2 regions of the Streptomyces sp. Je 1-4 4N24 genome follow, and region 2 is predicted to be linked to the other one. Evidence: riboswitches for the same ligand, from Rfam matches in the RefSeq annotation. Region 2 holds a riboswitch; the other holds the start of a gene.

Region 1 (5,874 bases), 2.9 Mb from region 2:
AGCACGAACTCTCCTGGTCGCACGAGGGCATCGTGGCGTACTCGAAGATCTGCACCCACGTGGGTTGCCCGATCAGCCTGTACGAGCAGCAGACGCACCACGTGCTCTGCCCCTGCCACCAGTCGACGTTCGACCTCTCTGACGGCGGTCGGGTGATCTTCGGTCCGGCCGGACACGCCCTGCCGCAGCTGCACATCACGGAGAAGGACGGCTTCCTGGAGGCCGCAAGCGGCTTCGAGGAGCCCGTCGGCCCGAGCTTCTGGGAGCGCGGATGAGTAACGAGACGAGCGCGACCACCACGCGCCGTGGCCAGGCGCCACGGGGCGAGCGGATCGCCGACTGGGCGGACGGCCGGCTGGGCATCTACAGCCTGGCCAAGTCCAACATGCGCAAGATCTTCCCGGACCACTGGTCCTTCATGCTGGGTGAGGTCGCGCTTTACAGCTTCATCATCATCATCCTGACCGGTGTCTATCTGACGCTGTTCTTCCACCCGAGCATGGCCGAGGTGACCTATCACGGTTCCTACGTGCCCATGCAGGGGATCCGGATGACGCAGGCCTTCGAGTCGACGCTGGAGATCAGCTTCGACGTGCGGGGCGGGCTGCTTATAAGGCAGATCCACCACTGGGCCGCGCTGGTCTTCCTGGCCGCGATGATGGTCCACATGATGCGGGTGTTCTTCACCGGCGCCTTCCGCAAGCCGCGCGAGGTCAACTGGCTGTTCGGCTTCCTGCTGCTGGTGCTGGGCATGTTCACCGGCTTCACCGGCTACTCGCTCCCCGACGACCTGCTCTCCGGCACCGGTGTGCGGTTCATCGAGGGCGTCATCCTGGCGATGCCGCTGGTCGGTTCGTACCTGCAGTTCTTCATCTTCGGCGGGGAGTTCCCGGGGCACGACATCATCCCGCGGTTCTTCACGGTGCACGTCCTGCTGCTGCCGGGCATCATGCTCGGCCTGCTGGTGGCGCACCTGATCCTGGTCTTCTACCACAAGCACACCCAGTTCCCGGGTGCCGGCAAGACCAACAACAACGTCGTGGGCATGCCGCTGCTGCCGGTCTACATGGCCAAGGCCGGAGGCTTCTTCTTCCTGGTCTTCGGTGTGATCGCGGTGATCTCCGCGATCGCCAGCATCAACCCGGTGTGGGCGATCGGCCCCTACCGGCCGGACCAGGTGTCCACCGGCGCCCAGCCCGACTGGTACATGGGCTTCGCCGAGGGTCTGGTGCGTGTCATGCCGGGCTGGGAGTGGAACTTCTGGGGCCACACCCTCAACTTCGGTGTGCTGATCCCGATCCTGATCTTCCCGCTGGTCCTGGTCGCGATCGCGGTCTACCCGTTCATCGAGTCCTGGGTCAAGGGCGACAAGCGCGAGCACCACATCCTGGACCGCCCGCGCAACGTCCCGACCCGTACCGGCTTCGGTGTCGCCTGGCTCGTCGCGTACTTCGTGATGCTGATCGGCGGCGGTAACGACCTGTGGGCGACGCACTTCCACCTGTCGCTCAACTCGCTCACGTGGTTCGTCCGGATCGGATTCTTCGTCCTTCCGGTGCTGGCCTTCATCGCCACCAAGCGGATCTGCATGGGTCTGCAGCGGCGCGACAGGGACAAGGTGCTGCACGGCCGCGAGTCCGGCATCATCAAGCGCCTGCCGCACGGTGAGTTCATCGAGGTCCACGAGCCGCTCGACCAGGAGCAGCTGCACGTGCTCACGCAGCACGAGCAGCCCGCGCCGCTCGAGCTGGGCCCGGAGGTCGACGAGAACGGTGTGGAGCGCAAGCTGTCGCGCTCGCAGAAGCTGCGCGCCAAGCTCTCGAAGGCCTACTACGGCGAGGACAACGTCATCCCGAAGGCCACGGCCGAGGAGTACAAGGAGATCAGCAGCGGCCACGGCCACCACTGATCACCGCAGCGCTTCCTAGCGCACCGTAGGGAGTACGCCACCCAGAGGGCCCCGTCCGATGATCGGACGGGGCCCTCCGGCGTGCCCGGCGGCTCGATAGGGTGACGGCATAAGCAGGAGACAATCCAGGAGTGTGGACCATGAACGTTGTGACCCCGGTTGGCGGCGACAGCGTGGCGGCCCACACCTGGCCGGACCTCCTCAACGCCCTGCTCGCCGGCCGTGACCTCAGCGCGGACGACACGGCCTGGGCGATGGACAAGATCATGCGGGGCGAGGCCAGCGACGCCCAGATCGCCGGGTTCGCGGTCGCGCTGCGCGCCAAGGGCGAGACCGTCGCCGAGATCTCCGGCCTGGTGCGCACCATGTACGCGCACGCCCGGCTGATCGAGGTGCCGGGCCCCAGCGTGGACATCGTCGGCACCGGCGGCGACGGCGCCAAGACCGTCAACATCTCCACGATGTCCTCGATCGTGGTCGCCGGCACCGGCGCCAAGGTCGTCAAGCACGGCAACCGCGCCGCCTCCTCGGCCAGCGGTGCCTCCGACGTCCTGGAGAAGCTCGGGGTCAATCTCGACCTCACCCCGCAGCGGGTCACCGAGGTCGCCCAGGAAGCGGGCATCACCTTCTGCTTCGCGGTGAAGTTCCACCCCTCGCTGCGGCATGTCGCCAACGCCCGTGCCCAGCTCGGTATCCGTACGACCTTCAATGTGCTGGGCCCGCTGACCAACCCCGCGAAGGTCCGCGCCCAGGCGACCGGTGTCGCGGACGCCCGGATGGCGCCGATCCTGGCCGGGGTGCTCGCCGAGCGCGGCTCGTCGGCGCTGGTCTTCCGCGGCGACGACGGCCTGGACGAGCTGACCACGACCGCGACCTCCCGGGTGTGGATCGTCCGGGACGGCACGGTGTGCGAGGAGCCCTTCGACCCCCGGGACGTGGGGATCCCCCTGGTGCCGGTGGAAGCGCTGCGTGGGGCGGACGCCTCGTACAACGCGGATGTGGCCCGCCGGCTGCTGGACGGCGAGACCGGCCCGGTGCGCGACGCGGTGCTGCTGAACTCCGCTGCGGCGCTGGTCGCACTGGAGCCGGCCGACGCTCCGCTGGCCGAGCAGATCCGGGCCGGGATCGAGCGGGCCGCCGCCTCCATCGACTCCGGGGCGGCCAAGCGGGCGCTGGAGCGCTGGGTGGCCGCCAGCAACACATGAGCGCGCGGTGACGCAGGGTGTGACGCAAGGCTCAGTCCGTCATACGGACCGGGCCTTGCGCCTCTTTGCCCGTGTGGCATGATTCTGCCCAGGTCACGAGTGACAGCGATGCAGGCCCCGGCCCGCTGTCCGGCAACCCTCCTTCCGTGGCGGGGTGCCCCGGGTGATGACCAGGCCGTAGGCAGCGAGGTCTGCGGCAAGCGCGGATCCCTCGCCAGGGATCCTGGTCCCCGAGGGAGAACCTCCGTGATTCAGCGAATGCGCTAGGGCCCGACGGCCCCTTTTCCGCATCCCTTTTCCTTTCCCGCCGCGGTGCCCCGGCGCGCCCTTCCGCGCCCCCGCCCGCAGCGAATTCGCTTACCTCTCACGGGAGTTCGCCATGTCTGTTTCCGCCGTTGCCGCCGACCGTTCCGTCTGTGCCCCGCTGCCGGTCCTGGGCCGGGATGTCCTCGTCCCGCTCGTGACCGGCGGCGAGGTCGACTACGCCGCGCTGGACTACGCCGCCAGCGCCCCCGCGCTCCAGCGGGTCTGGGACGACGTGGCGGCCTACGCCCCGTACTACGGCAGCGTGCACCGCGGCGCCGGCTACCTCTCGCAGCTGTCCACCGACCTCTTCGAGAACAGCCGCCGCACCATTGCGGAGTTCCTCGGCTGCCGGGCCGAGGACCAGGTCGTCTTCACCCGCTCCACCACCGACTCGCTGAACCTGCTCGCCGCCGTACTCCCGCAGGGCACCCGGGTGTTCGTCTTCGAGACCGAGCACCACGCCTCGCTGCTGCCGTGGGAGCAGCGCCCCGATGTCGAGGTGACCTACCTCAACGCCCCGCGCACCCCGCAGCAGGCGGTGGACACCCTGGAGAAGGCGCTGGCCACACGCGAGCCGTACGGCCCGGCGCTGGTCTGTGTGACCGGTGCGTCGAATGTGACCGGCGAGCTGTGGCCGGTGCAGGAGCTGGCGGCCGCCGCGCATGCGCACGGCGCCCGGATCGTGCTGGACGCGGCGCAGCTCGTCCCGCACCACCCGGTGGACCTCGGGGAACTGGACGTGGACTGGGTCGCCTTCTCCGGCCACAAGCTGTACGCGCCGTTCGGCGCCGGGGTGCTGGCCGGCCGCGCGGACTGGCTGCGGGACGCCGACCCGTACCTGGCGGGCGGCGGCGCCAGCCGCAAGGTCTCCCGGCGCACGGACGGCGGGGTGGACGTCGAGTGGCACACCACCGCGGCCCGGCACGAGGCCGGTTCGCCCAACGTCATCGGCGCCTACGCGATTGCCTCGGCCTGCCAGGCCCTGACCGAGGCCGGCTTCGACGGCCTGGTCGCCCGCGAACAGGAGCTGATCGCCCGCCTCCGCGCCGGCCTGGCCGACGTACCCGAGGTCACCGTGCTCTCCCTCTTCGGCGAGGACGCCGCACGGGTGGGCGTCCTCTCCTTCGTCGTCGAGGGCTGGAACAGCTCCCACTTCGCGGCCGCGCTGTCGGCCGAGTACGGCATCGGCGTCCGCGACGGCCTCTTCTGCGCCCACCCCCTCGTCCGCACCCTCCTCGGCAGCGAGCCCCAGGACCCCGGCGAGTGCGGCGCCCCCGACGCGGCCCCCGGCGAAAAGTCCCTCAACGCCATCCGCGTCAGCCTGGGCGTTGGCACGCCGGATGAGCACGTTGACCGCTTCGTGCGAGCGGTCAGGGAACTGGTGACGCATGGCGCCCGCTGGAACTACCGCACGGAAAGCGGGCGTTGTGTGCCCGCATAATTCCCACGTTGTTGGCTGTTCCGCCGTGGGGGTTGTTCGCCGTTGCGCCTGCGGCGGGCTGGGTGGTTGTCGGGTGCGGTGACGGGCCTCCGGGGCCGGTGTGTGGGACTGCTTCGCTTTACGTCCCACACACCGGCCCCTCCGGCCCGTCCCCTCCCGTTGGGGGAGTAGTGGCGGTGGGTGGGGGCGGGCGTCCGTAGGACGAATCACTCCTGCTTCGCGAGGAGCAGCGGACCACCGGCGTGCACTCCCACCGAGGTTTATTCATCCCCCTCACGGGAGGGGACGGGCCGGAGCGGGTGGGTGTCCGGACGTAAAGCGAAGCAGTCCGGACACCCACCCGCGGAGGTCCGTCACCGCACCCCGACAGCCCCGCGCAGCGGACCCGCCCGCCGCCAGGCGCAACGGTGGGACAGCCAAAAGCGTGGGCCCAAGGCAAAGCGCAGCGCAGGGCACCGCGCAGCGGGCAACAAACGGCGAGCAACCCTCACGGCGGGACAGCCGAAAACGTGGGCCCGAAGGCAAAGCGCAGCGAACGGGCTAGGCCTCCAGCCCAATCGCAAAGGCGGCCTCAAGGTCATGCTGGCTATACGTGCGGAACGCAATATGCGTTTCCGTGGCGGCGACGCCGGGGATCTTGCTGATGCGGCCGGGGATGACGTCCGCGAGGTCGTCGTGGGCGGCGACCCGCACCATGGCGATCAGGTCGTGGGCCCCGGTGACCGAGTAGACCTCGCTGACCCCGTCCAGTGCGGCGATCTTCTCGGCGATCTCCGGGATCTGGTCCACGCTGGTCTTGATGAGCACGATCGACGTGATCACGGCTGGCTCTCTTCCTCGGTCGCCCGGTCGTTCGCCCTGGTGGCTCCCACACTATCCCTCCCGTAGCGGGCCCATGCGTAGAGGAAGCCGAGCGCGAAGCCGATGACATGGGCGAGGTAGGCGACGCCCGGACCGCGGGGGTCGTCCTGCGCGGCCTGCCACTGCAGGGCGAACCAGAAGAGCAGCACGAT
Region 2 (5,874 bases):
CCCGACCGCCCCCGTACGAACCGTGGTTCGCATGGGCATGGCCCCTCTACGGCCTGCCCCCCGGGCCGGCGCGGTAAATCCCGTACGCCGCCCGGCGGAGACGATGCGGGCACGCCCGACGGAGACGGCACGGGCCACCCGGAAAAACGCCGCCGGGGCGGCACCCCTGGGAAGAGGGTGCCGCCCCGACGTACGTGTGGACGTGTGATCCGGGAGGATCAGCGTTCCGATCCAGAGGATCAGAAGTCCATGTCACCGCCCGGCATGCCGCCCGGAGCGCCCGCCGCGGCGGCCTTCTCCGGCTTGTCGGCGATGACGGCCTCGGTGGTGAGGAAGAGCGCCGCGATGGAGGCGGCGTTCTGCAGCGCGGAGCGGGTGACCTTGGCGGGGTCGATGATGCCTTCGGCGATCATGTCGACGTACTCGCCGGTCGCGGCGTTCAGACCGTGGCCGACGGCCAGGTTGCGCACCTTCTCCACCACGACGCCGCCCTCAAGGCCGCCGTTGACGGAGATCTGCTTGAGCGGGGCCTCCAGGGCGAGCTTCACGGCGTTGGCGCCGGTCGCCTCGTCACCGTCGAGGTCCAGCTTCTCGAAGACCGAGGAAGCCTGGAGCAGGGCGACGCCACCACCGGCGACGATGCCCTCCTCGACGGCCGCCTTCGCGTTGCGAACGGCGTCCTCGATGCGGTGCTTGCGCTCCTTGAGCTCGACCTCGGTGGCGGCACCGGCCTTGATGACGGCCACGCCGCCGGCCAGCTTCGCCAGACGCTCCTGGAGCTTCTCGCGGTCGTAGTCCGAGTCGCTGTTCTCGATCTCGGCACGGATCTGGTTGACGCGGCCCTGGACCTGCTCGCTGTCGCCGGCACCGTCGACGATGGTGGTCTCGTCCTTGGTGATGACGACCTTGCGGGCGCGGCCGAGCAGTTCGAGACCGGCGTTCTCCAGCTTGAGGCCGACCTCCTCGGAGATGACGGTGCCACCGGTGAGGATGGCGATGTCGCCGAGCATGGCCTTGCGGCGGTCACCGAAGCCCGGGGCCTTGACGGCGACGGACTTGAAGGTGCCACGGATCTTGTTGACGACCAGGGTCGACAGGGCCTCGCCCTCGACGTCCTCGGCGATGATCAGCAGCGGCTTGCCGGACTGCATGACCTTCTCCAGGAGCGGCAGCAGGTCCTTCACGCTGCCGATCTTGGAGTTGACGATGAGGATGTAGGGGTCGTCGAGCGACGCCTCCATACGCTCCATGTCGGTGGCGAAGTACGCCGAGATGTAGCCCTTGTCGAAGCGCATACCCTCGGTGAGCTCCAGCTCCAGACCGAAGGTCTGGGACTCCTCGACGGTGATGACGCCTTCCTTGCCGACCTTGTCCATGGCCTCGGCGATCAGCTCGCCGATCTGGGTGTCAGCGGCGGAGATGGAGGCGGTCGAAGCGATCTGCTCCTTGGTCTCCACGTCCTTGGCCTGCTCCAGCAGGGCGGCGGAGACGGCCTCGACGGCACGCTCGATACCGCGCTTGAGGGCCATCGGGTTGGCGCCGGCGGCGACGTTGCGCAGGCCCTCGCGGACCAGAGCCTGGGCCAGGACGGTCGCGGTCGTCGTGCCGTCACCGGCGACGTCGTCCGTCTTCTTCGCGACCTCCTTGACCAGCTCGGCGCCGATCTTCTCGTACGGGTCCTCGAGCTCGATCTCCTTGGCGATGGAAACACCATCGTTGGTGATCGTGGGGGCGCCCCACTTCTTCTCGAGGACGACGTTGCGGCCCTTGGGGCCGAGGGTGACCTTGACGGCGTCGGCGAGCTGGTTCATCCCGCGCTCGAGACCGCGCCGTGCCTCCTCGTCGAACGCGATGATCTTGGCCATGTGAAGTGGTCCTCCCGGACTGGGGTGGATTGCTCCGGACCGCGCTGGCGCCCGCGACGGACGACCTGCAGACCTGTGTGGTTCCTTGCCCCACGCGGTCTGCGGGCCTCACCGACCCGGTCCTTCTTGTCACTCTCACTGGGAGAGTGCTAACGCCAATGATTAGCACTCGTGGGGTGCGAGTGCAAGCGCCCGGAGGGCGCCCCGCCCACCCGGCTGACAACAGAAGGCGGCCGACCGGGGGGGCGCACAGTCGAAGGCCCGTACCCCCCTCAGGGGTACGGGCCTTCCTCACGCAGCAGTTGGTCGGCGCCTCAGCCGGCCACCCGGACCATGTCCGCCTGCGGCCCCTTCTGGCCCTGCGAGATCTCGAACTCGACTCGCTGACCCTCCTCAAGGGTGCGGTAGCCGTCCATCTGGATCGCGCTGTAGTGGACGAAAACATCCGCACCACCGTCGACCGCGATGAAGCCGTACCCCTTCTCCGCGTTGAACCACTTGACGGTGCCCTGAGCCATGCCTAACTCCCCTATTACTGGCCCTTGCGCAGGACCGCACTCCGCGGACCCGGGTCAGACCTCACCCCGCGAAAGGCCCGTGGGGTGTGCGCCGGAACGCGTCGACCGCCGCTGAATGTATCTGCACAGATGCCCAGAGCAACAGGTCAATCGGACGAGAAATCTGGCGCCGGAGAATCGGCAATATGCGGCGAAATCCTGGTTCTCCAGGGCAAGTCGGGCCGGGCATAGCGCACCTAGGCGACAAATACCGCCCACACTTTGGACACAACTGACCGCGAACACATATGCGTTCGGCACGCTCACGGTGATATCCGGAGGGGGATCACCCCAATGGTATCTCCTTTCACAACACGGAATTGCCCCGTCCGCTTTCTGGCGGACGGGGCAATTCCGGTCATGCAGGAGAAGAGTTGGCGCAAATCAGCAGCCGCCGGCCACGGCCGGGATGATCGAGATGCCGGCGCCGTCCGGGGTGGGCGTCTCCAGGCCCTGCTCGAAGCGCACATCGTCGTCGTTGACGTACACGTTCACGAAGCGGCGCAGCTTGCCGGCGTCGTCCAGCACACGGGCCGCGATGCCCTGGTGGTTCTGCTCCAGGTCGGCGATCACCTCGGAGAGGGTCGCGCCCTCGGCGGGGACCTCGGCCTGGCCACCGGTGTACGTGCGGAGGATGGTGGGGATGCGGACCTTGACGCTCATGGTTCTGCCTTCCAGGGGTACGGGGTACGAGTTCGGGGGGCTGGGGCGCGGCCTCGTCCACCGGACGGGCCGTCGGCCTCAGCTGTCCAGGCCGGCCGCGCGGAACGCGTCCAGGTTCGGACGGATCGTGGCCGTGGGCCCGGAGGTCGGGGCGACCGCGTCGAGTGTCTTGAGGCCGTCACCGGTGTTCAGGACGACGGTGGTCAGGGACGGGTCGAGCAGACCGTCCTCGATCAGCTTCTTGGTCACGCCGACGGTCACTCCGCCCGCGGTCTCCGCGAAGATCCCTTCCGTCCTGGCCAGCAGCTTGATCGCGTCGACCACCTGCTCGTCGTTGACATCCTCCACGGCACCGCCCGTACGGCGCGCGATGTCGAGCACATACGGCCCGTCGGCCGGGTTGCCGATCGCCAGCGACTTGGCGATGGTGTTCGGCTTCTGCGGGCGCACGACCTCATGTCCGGCCTTGAAGGCCGTGGACACCGGCGAGCAGCCCTCCGCCTGGGCGCCGAAGATCTTGTACGGCTTGTCCTCGACCAGGCCGAGGGCGATCAGCTCCTTGAGCCCCTTGTCGATCTTCGTGAGCTGGGAGCCGGACGCGATCGGGATGACGATCTGGTCCGGGAGCCGCCAGCCCAGCTGCTCGCAGATCTCGTAGGCGAGCGTCTTGGAACCCTCGCCGTAGTACGGCCGCAGATTGACGTTGACGAAGCCCCAGCCCTCGCCCAGCGGGTCGCCGATGAGCTCCGAGCAGAAGCGGTTGACGTCGTCGTAGTTGCCCTCGATGCCGACCAGGTCACCGCCGTAGACCGCAGCCATGACGACCTTGCCGGCCTCCAGGTCGTGCGGGATGAACACACAGGACTTGAAACCGGCCCGGCTGGCCGCGGCGCCGACCGCACCGGCGAGGTTGCCGGTGGAGGAGCAGGAGAGGGTGGTGAAGCCGAAGGCGCGGGCTGCCTCGACGGCGATCGCCACGACGCGGTCCTTGAAGGAGTGCGTCGGGTTGCCCGAGTCGTCCTTCACGTACAGCCCGCCGGTGACGCCCAGCTCGGCGGCGAGCCGGTCGGCCTGGACGAGCTTGGTGAAGCCGGGGTTCAGGTTGGGCTTGTCGGCCACGTCGGTGGGGACGGGCAGCAGCGGGGCGTAGCGCCAGATGTTGTTCGGACCGGCCTCGATCTGCTTCCGCAGGCTCTCCGGGTCGCCGCTCGGCAGGTCGTACGCGACTTCGAGCGGCCCGAAACATTCCTGGCACGCGAAGATCGGGCCGAGCGCGAAGCGCTGTCCGCACTCGCGGCAGGACAGGGCGGCGGCGGGACCCAGAGCGACGGTGGGGGTGTTTTCGGTGACTTGCACAGCCATGGAGGCGAGGCCCTTTCTCCTCATCTTCCTCGCGACGAATCTCGCCACGAGACGGATTTGGCACCTTCCCTAGCCGGGAGCCTCACGCGCGCTGGACATGAGCGTCCTGGCGGCAAGACCGGCTGGAGGGTTGCCGGGGCTTCAACGGGCCGTATCCCTCTGCCCCTCTGGATGAGCGGTATGGCGCTGGGCCGAAACCCAGGCGTTTGTGGCGCGGCGACCCCGACATGCGACGGTCATCCGCGTTGTTCAAGACTGTAACCGAAGGCACTGACAGTTGAGATAGTCGTCCGAACCGCGAGATGGATCACACAGACCGCCGATCGGGCGGCGACCGAGGAGTCGTAGACGTGCTGGAAGAGGTGGAGGGCTGGCTGAGCAGCCACTCCTGGTCCGCCGCGGACCGCCCGCTGGGGCAGCTGCTGGAGGCTAAGCGCCAGACGGGTCGTACGGTCAGCGTCGTACTGCCCGCGCTCGACGAGGAGGCCACCGTCGGGGCGATCGTGTCAGTGATCCGCGCCGAGCTGATGACCGACACGGTCCCGCTCGTCGATGAGCTGGTGGTGCTGGACTCCGGCTCCACCGACCGCACCGCCGAGGTCGCGGCGGCGGCCGGCGCCCGGGTCGTGTCCCGCGACAGCGTCCTCCCGCGCCTGCCCGCGCTGCCCGGCAAGGGCGAGGTGCTCTGGCGCTCCCTGCTGGCCACCACCGGCGACATCATCTGCTTCATCGACGCCGACCTGCGCGAATTCTCCTCCGCCTTCGTCTCCGGGATCATCGGCCCGCTGCTGACGGATCCGGACATCCAGTTCGTGAAGGCGATGTACGACCGCCCGCTGGAGACCGCCGGCGAAGGCGCCGGGGCCGGACAGGGCGGCCGGGTGACGGAGCTGGTCGCCCGCCCCCTCCTCAATCTCCACTGGCCGCAGCTGGCCGGCTTCGTCCAGCCCCTGGGCGGCGAGTACGCGGCCCGCCGCTCCCTCCTGGAACGCCTGCCGTTCCCGGTCGGCTACGGCGTGGAGCTCGGCCTGCTCGTCGACGCCCTGCACACCGTCGGCCTCGACGCCCTCGCCCAGGTGGACGTCGGCGTACGCAAACACCGCCACCAGGACGGCCAGGCCCTGGGCCGAATGGCCGCCGCCATCTACCGCACCGCACAACTACGCCTGACCCGCGGCCACTTGGTCCGCCCCCGCCTCACCCAGTTCGACCGCGGCGACGAGGGCTTCGTCCCCCGCACAACGGAAGTGGACACCGAGGAACGCCCCCCAATGGCCGAAATCCCGGAGTACGCGGAGCGGCGGGCGGCGTGAGCGCTCTCGCGGCCTGAGCACTCAGGCGTCGAAGTCGTACTCCAGCACGTAGGCGGACGAGTCGAGGATCATCTCGTTGACCTCTACGGTGCGCCCGTCCGCGGTCATGGCCGT

The links. Region 2 has a riboswitch for S-adenosylmethionine ahead of thrC (threonine synthase). Riboswitches for the same ligand answer to the same signal wherever they lie in the genome.
Region 1: another riboswitch for S-adenosylmethionine. It lies ahead of SLV14N_RS29060 (aminotransferase class V-fold PLP-dependent enzyme); the one in region 2 lies ahead of thrC (threonine synthase).

Annotation. Positions count from the first base shown of each region.
Region 1 covers NZ_CP110836.1:6,660,316-6,666,189, forward strand. The annotation lists gene SLV14N_RS29045 (ubiquinol-cytochrome c reductase iron-sulfur subunit) at 1-275, shown strand, start outside; gene SLV14N_RS29050 (cytochrome bc complex cytochrome b subunit) at 272-1,909, shown strand; gene trpD (anthranilate phosphoribosyltransferase) at 2,050-3,114, shown strand; SAM riboswitch class IV at 3,206-3,323, shown strand; gene SLV14N_RS29060 (aminotransferase class V-fold PLP-dependent enzyme) at 3,494-4,861, shown strand; gene SLV14N_RS29065 (Lrp/AsnC family transcriptional regulator) at 5,402-5,683, opposite strand; gene SLV14N_RS29070 (rhomboid family intramembrane serine protease) at 5,680-5,874, opposite strand, start outside.
Region 2 covers NZ_CP110836.1:3,738,743-3,744,616, forward strand. The annotation lists gene groL (chaperonin GroEL) at 240-1,865, opposite strand; gene SLV14N_RS15940 (cold-shock protein) at 2,180-2,383, opposite strand; gene SLV14N_RS15945 (MoaD/ThiS family protein) at 2,807-3,085, opposite strand; gene thrC (threonine synthase) at 3,164-4,447, opposite strand; SAM riboswitch class I at 4,465-4,625, opposite strand; gene SLV14N_RS15955 (glucosyl-3-phosphoglycerate synthase) at 4,798-5,760, shown strand; gene SLV14N_RS15960 (GntR family transcriptional regulator) at 5,782-5,874, opposite strand, start outside.